Regions from separate parts of the Shewanella sp. GD03713 genome, predicted to be linked through region 1. Evidence: predicted binding sites of a transcription regulator. Region 1 holds the regulator's gene; each other region holds the start of a gene.
The links. Region 1 encodes LexA, which represses DNA repair genes until DNA is damaged. Its sites were predicted from a motif close to TACTGTATNNNNATACAGTA; they were not measured.
Positions count from the first base shown of each region.

Region 2: recN (DNA repair protein RecN) is a predicted target of LexA. The motif match lies at 2,003-2,022, and genes of this name have one in related genera.
Region 3: N5E87_RS22945 (S24 family peptidase) is a predicted target of LexA. The motif match lies at 2,227-2,246, and genes of this name have one in related genera.

Region 1 covers NZ_JAOCIW010000001.1:4,643,807-4,648,079, forward strand. The annotation lists gene plsB (glycerol-3-phosphate 1-O-acyltransferase PlsB) at 1-1,112, opposite strand, end outside; gene lexA (transcriptional repressor LexA) at 1,274-1,894, shown strand; gene N5E87_RS20320 (SulA-like leucine-rich domain-containing protein) at 1,891-2,403, shown strand; gene coxB (cytochrome c oxidase subunit II) at 2,810-4,273, shown strand, end outside.
Region 2 covers NZ_JAOCIW010000001.1:1,267,029-1,271,301, forward strand. The annotation lists gene recN (DNA repair protein RecN) at 292-1,950, opposite strand; gene N5E87_RS05620 (AEC family transporter) at 2,080-3,042, opposite strand; gene lldR (LysR family transcriptional regulator LldR) at 3,276-4,175, shown strand; gene N5E87_RS05630 (DUF3319 domain-containing protein) at 4,181-4,273, opposite strand, start outside.
Region 3 covers NZ_JAOCIW010000003.1:88,650-92,922, reverse strand. The annotation lists one part of gene N5E87_RS22960 (IS3-like element ISSpu6 family transposase) at 1-200, opposite strand, end outside; gene N5E87_RS22955 (hypothetical protein) at 338-1,444, opposite strand; gene N5E87_RS22950 (hypothetical protein) at 1,685-2,044, shown strand; gene N5E87_RS22945 (S24 family peptidase) at 2,262-2,972, shown strand; gene N5E87_RS22940 (Y-family DNA polymerase) at 3,061-4,218, shown strand.

The DNA.
Region 1 (4,273 bases):
TCACGGAACACGGCCGTATAGAGTTTATTGCCGTTAAAACTACGGCGAATAAAGAAAGCCCCGCCACGGCGGAACAGCGGACCAGCAGGCCAGAAGTTTAGGTTAATCCCCGCCGCAATATGCGGTGGCACCATGCCTTGGTAATACAAAATGTAGGATAACAGCAGGTAATCCATATGGCTGCGATGGCAAGGTACATACACAATCTCGTGACCATCATGGTGAAGCTGGCGGATTTGCTCGGCACCTTTGATATTGATACCGCTGTAGAGCTTGTTCCATAACCAAGTTAAGAAACGCTCGGCAATACGCACTAGGCTATCGGAATAATTCGCTGCAATTTCATCAAGATATTCAATTGCTGTTTCACGAGCTTGGGTTTCGGAAATCTTCTTACTCGCCGCTTCTTCCTGAATCGCCTTGCGTAAGGATTCGGATTTCAACAGAGAGTGGAACATCGCCTGCCGATTAGGCAACACAGGCCCTGTCATCACCTTGCGTTGACGGCGGAAATGCACTCTCGCCACCCGCGCCAGTTTATGGGCAATCCCCATATCGGTGCCGTGTTCGTCGGCCATATAACGCAGCGATACCGCATTAGAAAACTGAACAAAGTTGTGGCGGCCTAAAAATAGGATCATCAGGCACTTACGTAACCAAGTTGGATTCTCGCGCTCAAGCACAGCCGCCTTCATGGTGTCGTCTTCTTTACCCGGGGTACGGCCCCAATACAGACTCACAGGCACCAGCTGAATATCTAACTCTGGCTTTTCCTTATGGACAGCCAACAAACGCATAAAACATTCGAGGAATGGCTCATTGCTGGCACGTTCGCCAAACAAAGGCTTACGCCCTTCGAGACAAACGACGCGGGGCGCGACAACGCCATTTACCACGAGCGGCTCGTAGGGGCTTGGCAAACCCAGCTTAGTGGTGATCTCGCTTAACGCAGCAATATCACTCAGGGATTCTGTTTTCATTACATAAGCAAGCGGTCTGGAGGCGTCCAGATTCAGATCGGCAAAGGGATCCTGCGGCACAACAATAGTGTGCACTAAGTGTTTTTGGATCCAGCGTAATGATTTCAACCAAAGAGAGTCTTGTTTAGGCATTATTCTTATGCAATGTAAGTACGTTCATTAGCCCCATAGAATACCAGATTCTAGGGAACATTCGCTAATACTCTCCAATCGCGTTAAAAAGTGGTTAATACTTGCACTACGAATAATACTGTATATACTAACAGTAACTGTATAGAAAAACAGGAAAGAACATGAGACCGTTGACGCCACGCCAAGCCGAAATTTTAGAGCTGATTAAACGTAATATTGCCGAGACTGGCATGCCACCCACCCGGGCCGAAATCGCCACCCGTTTGGGTTTTAAAAGTGCAAATGCTGCCGAAGAACACCTTAAGGCATTGGCGAAAAAAGGCTGCATCGAGATCATGCCTGGCACTTCCCGCGGGATCCGTCTCCCCGTTGAGGAAGAAGATAACAGCGAATCAGGCTTACCACTGATTGGCCAAGTGGCTGCGGGCGAACCTATTCTCGCCCAAGAGCATGTCGAACAGTACTACCAAGTCGACCCTAGCATGTTCCACCCTGCCGCCGATTTCTTACTGCGTGTCAGAGGTGACAGTATGAAGAACATCGGTATCCTCGAGGGGGATCTGCTCGCCGTTCATAAAGTACAGCAAGCGCGCAATGGCCAAGTAGTTGTTGCTCGCGTTGACGATGATGTAACAGTTAAACGCTTTGAAAAGAAAGGGAATCTCGTTTATCTACATGCAGAGAATGAAGATTACTCCCCAATTAAAGTCGATTTAAGTTTCCAAAGTCTAACAATAGAAGGGCTCGCCGTAGGGGTGATCCGCAATGGAGATTGGCTATGAACAAACTACTAGGTAATGCCCCGCGTCACCCCGGTTTATGGCTCGATGCGGTACGCGAAACCGATACTGACTGGCAGCATACGCCTATTATCACTATGCCCACCGAGAGCCAAGGGCGCCAAGAGCTGATGCAGCTTAGCAAGCAGTTAGCACAATTGAGCCAACAAGGCCGCTGGGTCGTGCTCATCAACCCTCCGAGTATTGGCTACAAGCAGTTACTGGCCAACGCTGGCGTGCGTATGGACCGAGTTCTCTTAGTCCATGCGAAAGATGAAGTCGAAACCCTGTGGGCCATGGAAAAAGCCTTAACCAGTGGCACTTCAAGCGCAGTAATTACTTGGATCCACTCACTCGATGCCCGCGACAATCGTCGTTTGCAAATTGTGGCCAAGAGCGCTCGCGCCATGGGAATAGTGCTCGAAGGTGTCGTAAATCACTCGACTGCGGACGCGACACTCAAGCAACCCGCTCACTTTGCCCAAGGTAGTTTTTTTAGCTCTGTTCATTAAAATTTTTGCACTGCGTATTTAGCCTTGAAAGCCGCCTCACCTGTGAATGTGGGGCTTTTTTTTGGCAATTTTTCAGACAATTAGAAAAAGAAGTGATCTTGATCAATTTTTAAACAGCAAGTATGTTTGATTCAGACGAGCATAATATATCGCCCGTTTAGGCAAAAAATATCGACGATTTATCGAATATCTCTTGCCCACAAAAATCGAGAATAATGGGTTTATTCAGCAGTATGTGCCAGTGTGGCTAATACCAGCAGTAACAATACTTAATCAAAAGTAAGCCGCCAACGCACGTTGAAGTCAGAGAAGCTTTTTTGGGAACTGAAGAGTTTGCATAGAGTTGAGACTTACTGTGTTGCTCTTCTTTGTAGTTGCTATTCGCAATTGGCAGAGGAGAAGTCTTGTGAAGCAATGGTTGTATTGTTTACTCGTGGTGCTATTCGCCCCACAGTTGGCCGCAGCGGACATGCGGTTCAACATGACCCCCGGCGTAACAGAAATCAGTGACAAGGTTTATCACCTGCACATGACGATTCTGTATATCTGCTGCGCCATAGGCCTAGTGGTTTTTGGCGTGATGATTTATGCCATGATCAACCACAGGAAATCAAAGGGCGCGGTCGCGTCTCACTTCCATGAGAGTACAAAAGTCGAAATCGCGTGGACGATTATTCCTTTTGTCATTCTGATCTTAATGGCGATTCCTGCCACGAAAACTCTGATTGCCATGGAAGATCCCAGCAATGCCGATCTCACAGTAAAAGTCACTGGCTCTCAATGGAAATGGCATTATAGCTACTTCGATCAAGATATTGATTTTTACAGCATTCTCGCAACCCCAAGACCTCAAATCGAAGGTAGTGAAGCTAAGGGTGAGCACTACTTACTCGAGGTCGACAAACCCCTAGTATTACCGGTCAATCGTAAAATCCGTTTCTTGATGACCTCAGAGGATGTTATCCACTCATGGTGGATGCCCGCCTTTGCCGTTAAAAAAGACGCTAACCCAGGTTTTATCAATGAGGCGTGGACCCGTATCGACAAACCCGGTATTTACCGTGGCCAATGTGCCGAGCTTTGCGGTAAAGACCATGGTTTTATGCCGATAGTGGTGCAGGCATTACCCGAAGCCGAGTTCGATGCTTGGGTTGAAGAACAAAAACAAGCCGCCAATGCCGCAGCGCAAGCCGCACAAGCCGCGTTATCGCAAACACTGACTAAAGAAGAGCTGATGGCTCAGGGTGAGCAAGTTTACCTCGGTCACTGCGCAGCCTGTCACCAACCTAACGGTGAAGGTTTACAGGGGGTATTCCCACACCTCAAAGGCAGCCCCATTGCAACCGGGCCACTGAGCGGCCATCTTGAAATCGTGCTCAATGGTAAAGCAGGTACGGCTATGCAAGCCTTTGGCAAACAATTAACGGCCCAAGAAATTGCCGCCGTGATTACCTATGAGCGTAATGCGTGGGGCAATGACACGGGTGATGCGGTGCAAGCCAAAGACGTTGATGCCCATAAATCCGGTGGCACCAATAGCGAACCAGTAGCAACGACTCCGCCCCCCGCAACCACCGATGCGCCTAAGCCAGCGACAGAACCTACCGCCAGTGTCGACCCCGCGAGTCTCCCCACGCTTAGCCATGATGAACTAATGGCCGAAGGGGAAAAAACCTATGCCACGATTTGCGCCGCCTGCCACCAGCTAACGGGTGCAGGTATGCCTCCCGCCTTCCCCGCCCTTGCTGGTAGCGCTATCGCAACGGGTCCGATCGCCAATCACATCGACATAGTGATGCACGGTAAACCGGGCACGGCGATGCAGGCATTTGGCACACAACTCACGCCACAACAGCTTGCCGCCATCATT
Region 2 (4,273 bases), 3.4 Mb from region 1:
ACTTCATTAGGTTATTGAAAAGGGTGACAGGACTATTGATTATTTTTTTATAAATATACCGATTAATATAAAAAATTATTCATTCATCCATCACGGAGGGCGATTGTTATCGTTATCGGTTATTTTGCATTCCGCTAGTCAGTATCTGGGGATATCAATATTCTAACGTCTTAAAATATCTAATATTGTGAATCCTTCTGCTTAGGTTTATCCCTTGCAAATAAGATTAAAGGCTGCCTTGGCGCCTTTAATCTGTGTACGACTTTATTTACAGCGGGGTAGGGTGAGTTACTACTGCAATAACTCCCGCGCATTGGCTAAGGTGTTGGTGGTAATAGTATCGCCACCGAGTAATCTGGCGAGCTCTTGGATACGTTGCTCCCTATCTAAAGGCGTCATAGTGGTTTCAGTGCTTCCGGCCTTGTTGAATTTATTCACAAACATATGCTGATGGCCATTACCGGCAACTTGCGGCAAGTGGGTTACACACAGTACTTGGGTCGATTCGCCAAGGCTACGCAGCATACGTCCAACCACGGCTGCAGTGGGGCCTGAGATCCCAACATCCACCTCGTCGAAAATGAGTGTTGGTGTGGCAACCTTTTTCGCGGTAATGACTTGGATACCTAAGCCAATACGTGACAATTCGCCGCCTGAGGCAACCCTTGATATAGGTTGTAACGGTTGGCCTGGGTTGGTGGTAACCATAAACTCAATGTTATCGCTGCCGTTCATCGACATGATTTCTGGATTGAAATTCACTTCAATGGTGAACTTACCCTTGGGCATGTTGAGCTCATGAATGGATTGAGTCACCAACTTATCCAGCTCTTTTGCATAACGGGCGCGGCTCTGACTCAGCTTTTGCGCGTTAGCGAGGTAGGCCACTTTACTGGCTTCCACTTGGCGTTGAATATCTTCTAGCTTATTTTCATCATCATCTAGGGTTGTGAGTTCGGCCCTGAGGGCGAGATGATGCTCGGCTAATTTATCAGGGCTGACTTGGTGCTTACGGGCCAGTTGCATGGCTTTAGAGAGCCTTTCCTCTAAATAGGCAAAATGCGCGGGATCGAGCTCAAGTTTACTCAGGTAGTGCTGCAATTCGCCCGCGCTCTCTTGCACTTGAATAAGCGCCTCGTTCAGCATAGTGCTGACATTGGTTAACGCGGGGTCATAACTTTGCAGATTTTCGGCAAGGCCGACGGCTTTGTTCAGTAATGACTCGATATTGCTCTCTTCACCATCCGTGAGCAAAAACAGGCTGGCTTGGCAGCTATCTACCAACTCGGTGCCATTTGCCAGGCGTTTGTGTTCCTGTTCAATCTCTTCAAATTCACCAACCTTGAGATCAAACTCATCTAACTCTTCAACTTGATATTGCACCAGCTGTTTACGGGCGATACGTTCCTGCTGGGAGGCTTCTAATTGTTTGAGTTCGGCTTCAATTTGTTTACAGCGCTGATAGCTTGCCGCGACTGTGTCTATCAGTAGTCTGTGATTGGCGTAGCTATCGAGCAAGGTGAGCTGATGTTCACTCTTTAACATGGCATGGTGGGCGTGCTGGCCATGGATCCCTACAAGCAATTGCCCCAGTAATTTTAACTGAGTCAAAGGGACGGGATTGCCATTGATATAGGCGCGTGAGCGGCCGTCACTGCCAATGGTTCGACGCAGAATGCACTCATCATCGAGTTCGAGATCGTTATCTTCAAGCCAGCGTTTTGCCAGAGGCACATCCTCGAGCGAAAATCGGGCACTGACTTCGGTTTTGCTCGCGCCAGGGCGAACACTGCTGGCATCGGCACGGTTGCCTAAGCATAAGCCTAGCGCGTCAATGGCGATGGATTTTCCCGCGCCAGTCTCACCAGTAATGCTGGTCATACCGGGGCGAAAGTCCAGTTCAAGGAAACGTACGATAGCGAAATTGTTGATGCTGAGTTGGCAAAGCATAGTGAGTTCCTGTCGAAAAACTTACCAAATCACTGTATTGATAAACAGTATATACTGAATTTATATACAGTAAAGTGGCTTTGGGTGAATATTCGACATATCGCGATAGCCTAAAGCCTAATTATTTGTTTATGAATAGGTTTTAACGAGCTGCTCCAGAATGGGTAAGCTGAAAAAGGTCACTATAGTGCCAAAGAGTATCCCTTGTGCACTGGTGGAGGCCTGAGTGTTATAGCGCTGCGCCAACAGATAGACGCTTGCCGCCGTGGGCAAGGCACTAAGAATAACGCCCATAACGAGGTAGTCGCCCGTGACACCTACGCCTTTTAACATGAAGTAAACCAAGGCGGGTTGCAGGATAAGTTTAAACAGGTTGATAAGGCTCAGTTCGATAAAGTTAGCTAGGCTAAATACCTTGCTATCTTTTTGATAGCGCATGGCTTTCGCCAATACCATGCCGACGGCAAAGAGGGCGCAGGGGCTGGAGGTATTGCCTATCTGCTGGATCATCATTGCCAAGCCCGCTGGTAAGGTTATCCCTAATGCCGAAATGGCCACGCCAATAAAACAACCTATCACAATCGGGTTTTTCACCACGGCTAACAGCATGATCACCGCGGCGTGATGTTGCCGCTGTTTATTGGTGGCGAGTTCTAACGAGACCAAGGCCACGGCAAACATGAGTACGGACAATAAACTGGCAATTGCAGCGGCAACTAAGGCGCTTTGTTGCTGGGGGAATAAGATGACAAGGAGTGGAATACCGATGAATGCGGTATTGCCAAAAGTGGCATTTAAGGCGCGCACGGCGGCTATCGCAGGCTGTTTAGGGTTCACCAGCAGGGAGATGCCGATACAAACGAGGTAAATCACCAACATACCTGCGCTGTACCCGGCGATAAATCCCCACTGTAGGATCTCTTCAATGGGCTGCTGCGCCAGTGCTATCAATAGGATGGCCGGAAACGCAATATAATAAACATATTGATTGAGTACTTGGTCTGTTTCTACTGGAAGAAAGCGCAGCTTTTGCACTAGTGTGCCCAGTAGCATGATCCCGAAGACGGCAAACAGAGGGGTTAAAATGGTCATGTCCCTCACTCATCCTTTTGTGTTGCTTATCCCGTAAACGAGCCTCGGGATATTCTCTCAGCCAATTGACGATAATCGGCGCTAGCGCAGTAAATTTATCGGCAAAATAGCATAGCATTCCCCTTGGAGGCTATTGCGCTATGGTCGTAGAAGTGAATAATTCTACGTTTAAAACACAATGAGTTAGTGCGCGTTATGGATGCAGGCACTCACATAAACGATTGGGATTGAAAATGGCTGATGATATAGGCGGCGAGCTGCAGTTAATTTATCTGTTTGTGCATTTAGTGAATGCGGGGAGTTTTTCCCAAGCGGCTAAAGAGCTCGATATGCCCATCGCCACAGTGAGCCGTAAGCTGGCCAAACTTGAGGAGAAGCTCGATAAGCAATTGTTTATGCGTAGCACCCGTAAGCTGCGGTTAACCGAAGAAGGCCTAGCGTTATTCCAACGCTATCAGAGCGTCATTGCCCAATTTGATGAACTGAGCGGTGTCGGCAGTGATAAGCCCGAAGGGACATTGCGGATTGCGGCGCCGATTTCGATTATTTCTATCATTTTTATCCGCGCATTGAACGAGTTTGGACGTTTATATCCCGATATCCGCTTACATATTTCCCAAAGCAATGAGTTAGTCGATTTAATTGATAAAGGGATCGATGTGGCGATTGTGGGCGGTGCTCAGCCCGATTCTTCTTGGGTGTCGAGCACCTTAGGCGAACTCGATTATCGCCTGTTTGCGACGCCGGAATATTTAGCCTCGGCGCCAAAGTTAACCCATCCCGATGATCTTGAAGCCCACCAGTTAATTAAAGTATGGCCACTGTTTAATTGGCACTTAAAGCACCCTAATGGTGAGTCGTTTTATTTTAATGGCCCAACAAAGCTTACGCTCACGGATCTGCACGGGGCGATTCAGGCGACACTCGACCACGGCGGCATACTCTATGGCCCAGAATTATTTGTAAAACAGCAAATTAAAGAGGGGCAGTTAAAAGTACTCTTGCCAGAATGGATTGGTGAACAGCGCAGAATATCGATTCTGTATCACCAGCGGAGTCAGCAGCCGCAGAAGGTGAGGGTGTTTATCGAGTTTATGCAGTCTAAGGCGCCCGAACTGTTTTCGATGGCGTAAGCCTGTTAGCGTTTGCGAGGCTTTAGCGGATTTTTACTCATGGAGTTTTGGGTCTGCTTCGCCTCTTGTAGGCTGGCGCGGGTGGCGGGCACAATACC
Region 3 (4,273 bases), on a different contig from region 1:
TTTGCTTCAGCCGACCAATCATCGGCTGTTAATGTTTTACCTGGCACGGGGCGACCTTCTTTTCTGGCAATATCTCGCCAATGATACAAGGTTTGCACCGCGATGCCTTCTTCCCGAGCGACCTCTGCGACCGTTAAGTTGTGAGGAGGTAATAATTTTTTAAGGATCGCTTCTTTACGTTCTGGTGAATACCGAGCCATATCGTTCTCTTTTGCCGCACCCTGTCTTTAAACATAATGATTATTTAGGGGTGACAACAATCCTGACACAGGGGGGAGTTCTTGGCTGTTCAGTTTCAAACTTATTCCTCTCCAACACTAACATCCTTCGAAATGTCTTATTTTTTCTCGGTCTGACTGCCCGCCACACGGTTGGCAGCAAGCGCTTGGGATAAAATCTCCCGTTCACGCTCCGATTGCGATAGCTCCAACCGCAGTTGGGTCAGTTGTTTCTCGGTAGTCACAAGCTCAGCTTGGACAGCGCCCAGCTGGTTAGCCTGTTGGCGATAGCTGTTGAGATCGGTATTAAGTCTCTGACTGTCGCGCTCAAATGCTAATCTCTCTGCATTCACCTCTGCGAGTTTTGCCCGAGAGTCCGCGAGCTCGCTGCGCACAGTAACTAAGGTTGCCGTTAATTCCTCTACGTTTTTACTGAGTTTAGTTTCAGTGGCCTTGAGCTCTTCACGATCCTGCGTCAACCGCTCTAGGTTAGCAGTAGAGTAAGTAATTTGGTCTTGCTGCTTTGATAGCGTTGACTGAAGTGTAGCGATGGTTACCTTCGCTTGCTCTAGCTCTCGCTGTTCTAGTTCTCGTTTAGCAACATCGACGCTGAGTAGCTTGATTTGCTCTCGATATGCCCTTAATTCGGTCTCTGCTTGTGCAACGCGCCCATTCGCTGCGTCCACTAATGCTTCTGCTTTTAATACTTCGGCTTTAGCGTGATTTCTTGCGTCATCAATGGCCTTTTCGCTGGTGGCCTTTAACTCTCGCAGTTGTTGCTCTATCAGGCTTACAGCGGATTGGGCCTTTTCGACCTTGGATGCTGTGCTGGTTTCAATCTCCGCAACTTGAGCCGCCGTAGTATTCAAGACGCTTTCTAACTTATCTTCACTGTCACTTAACAGCGATAGCGTTTCATCAAGGTTTCTCGTCAACTGGGCAACTTGCTCGGTCAGCGATTCGTTACGACGGTCAATCATGAGCAATAGTTCTTGAGACAGCAACTTAGCTACGGCAAGGCTTCCAACCTCTTCCGCGATAGCATTTTTTCTATGCTCAAGATTATTTTTGTACTCAATCAAGAACCCTTGGATCGACGATGTTCTGCCTTGCAGATGAACGCTCAAGTTACGTGTCGTTGGCTCGACACCGTTTTTAAGCATTTCATTAGCGAGCTTAGTCACTTCCTCAAGAGTTGCCTTCGGTTTAACTGCCAATTGTTCCATTTGTTTGCCTCAAACATCTTCAAAGTTAATGACTTACATCGATAAATTCCAGTGTAGCCAGTTACTCAACCCTCTGCAAGGGAAACGGTGTTTTCATGGAAACAGTGTTTCCCGTTTCCCTTTGTATTTTGCGTCCTTCGTGCTGCTTATGATGCTGATATATGAGGGTAAATCCTGAAATTTGCCAGAATTGGGCGGCGTAATAGAATGTTCCTACATCAACTGAATGGGACAGAAAAAGTGACCGAACTAGCAACTACGCCAACAGCACCGCGCAATCATGCAGAGGTCGCTATGTACCACTACTATCTGACCAATGCCGTGTTGACGACGAGCCCCAACGAGCAAGTCATTGGTGAAGTGTTGGGGATGGGGGAAGATGACTTTGTGATGGAGCTGTTTGCGCTGTCTGAAGCGTTTTGGCAAAAAGGAGAAGATCTCTATGCCGAGGGTAAAGCATTCTCAGGGCTTGCGGTATTCGACGTTGTGGCTGAGCTTGCTGAGTTCTTCTGGGGGTACGTAGAGCATACTGGAGAAATGCCTGACCTAGATGCGTTCAAGCTGGATATTGAGCGAGTGTTTGAGACTTACACGCGATAAATCACCTGTCTAATACTCTTCAAAACAGTGAGGCCTACAACCCCGATGGTAGTAGGCCCAACTTCCAAGCAGTAGTTTCTAACCCTGTAATGGGGTGCTTATCTTTTTAATATTTGTTCCTTCCATGTATTCTTTACGCAAAAAATCATCTTCGGGATTTTCGATGTTTCAATAATTAGCTATACTGTATTTATGTACAGTGTTTGTGACTTATCCTATGAACGTCATCATTGGTCTGGCATCGGCAGGCATACACGGCTTTGAGAGCCCCGCCGCTGGATACCAAGAGAAGGCGCTAAGCCTCAATAATCTTATTGTCTCACACCCATCAGCAACGGTATTTGCAGAGGTTACCGACGACGCTATGACGGGTCTTGGGCTATTTACCGGAGATCTACTGGTCGTTGATAAGTCATTGACTGCGACGCGGGGAGATGTCGTTTTGGCGCTCGTTGACGGCGAAACCGTTTGTCGACAGCTAGATCATCATCAACTTCATGCCAATACCAATGCTCATTATTCCGAAATATCAGTCACAGACGGGATAGAGATTCAGGGCGTGGCCATTTGTTCCGTGCGCTTTCATCGACGCAAACGCGATCCTCTAGTGTTGAAAAGCCTTGATGACCTTCTGATCGAATCCACGTTTGTGGGCCGTGCGAGAGGGGAGTCTATGACGGGGGTGGGCATTCACTCAGGTGACATCCTGATAGTTTCACGTCAACTCACCGCAGGTTCTGGCGATGTCATCATTGCGATTTATGAAAACGAATTTGTCTGTAAAGTTCTCGATCTCACAAATAGCAGGTTGTTATCGGCTAACGACGATTTTGAGCCGGTGTTAATAAAGCCGGATGATAGATTTTGGTGTGAGGGTGTTGTGCCAGCATCAATTCGACTGCTTAAACAACCGAGTTTATTGCTATGAGCAGTATTATCGCGCTTTGCGACGGTAATAATTTTACAGTTCATGCGAACAGATTTTTAATCCGCTGTATCGTGGTAAGCCTTTGATTGTGGTCTCGAACAATGACGGCATGACCGTGACGTTAAGCCCTGAAGCAGCCGCGTTGGGACTAAAGAAATTCACGCCTTACTTTCAAGTGGCCGAGTTCTGCAGGGCAAATGGCGTGGTAGTATGCTCGAGCAATTATGCGTTGTATTCCGAAATCAGCACCCAGTTTATGAGAGTCGCCTCGAGAGAGTGCTATTCGTATTTTCCCTATTCGATAGACGAGATTTTTGCTGAATTTGGGAATGATGACACACCACAGAACCTCTCAGTATTAGGCCGCAAGCTCAGGCACGATGTCTGGCGCGAGGTCAGATTGCCTATTGGTGTCGGGCTAGGGGATACTTTAACGCTGGCGAAAGCCGCAAATCATGCAGCGAAGCGCTTAGGCTATCGCGGTGTTTGCGTGATTAAAGCGCACAATCGCGAAGCCATCTTAGGGGCGATGTTGACTACCGATGTGTGGGGAGTGGGTAAACGAATTGGTCAGCGGCTAAGTTCGATGGGGATTCATACTGCGCTGCAGTTGGCCCAAATGAAGACTAAGACCGCGAGGAAAATGTTTGGCGTTAACATCGAAAGAACAATTTTCGAATTGAATGGGACAAAGGCGTTTAACTGGGACGATATGCCCGTTAATAAGCGACAGATATTCTCCACACGCTCAGTTGGCCAGCGAATAACGACGATAGCGGGGTTAAAAGAGGCGTTGTCATTCCATGCGTGTGAAGCGGCTCGAAAGCTAAGGGGTCAAAAATCGGTAGCACGTTGCTTGGTATTTTTTGCTCAAACATCCGCGTATGACAAGCATGGTGTTAGTGGTTTCAGTCGGACAATTCATTTACCAGCTCCCACCAGTGACAGCATGATCATCAGTCAGCAAATTACCTCTGCGGTTGAGTCATGTTATGCCGCAGTGCCGTACTATCGCGTTGGGGTAGGGCTATTAGATATAGAACCAGGCTTGCAGCTCGATATGTTCAACGACAACCTGGGAAAACCAGCGTTGATGTCAGTCATGGACAGATTAAACGAGCAAATGGGCAAAGGTGCCGTGTTCGTCGCCGCCAATGGCATTGAGAAAAAATGGCAGATGCGGCGAGCGTTCTTGAGTCCATCTTATCTAACAAATTGGAATGAAATTCCAACCATTCGCTGTTAGCAACGTAGTAAAATTTGCCTCATTTAAAGCTAGTGTGATGATTACTCTCAACGAA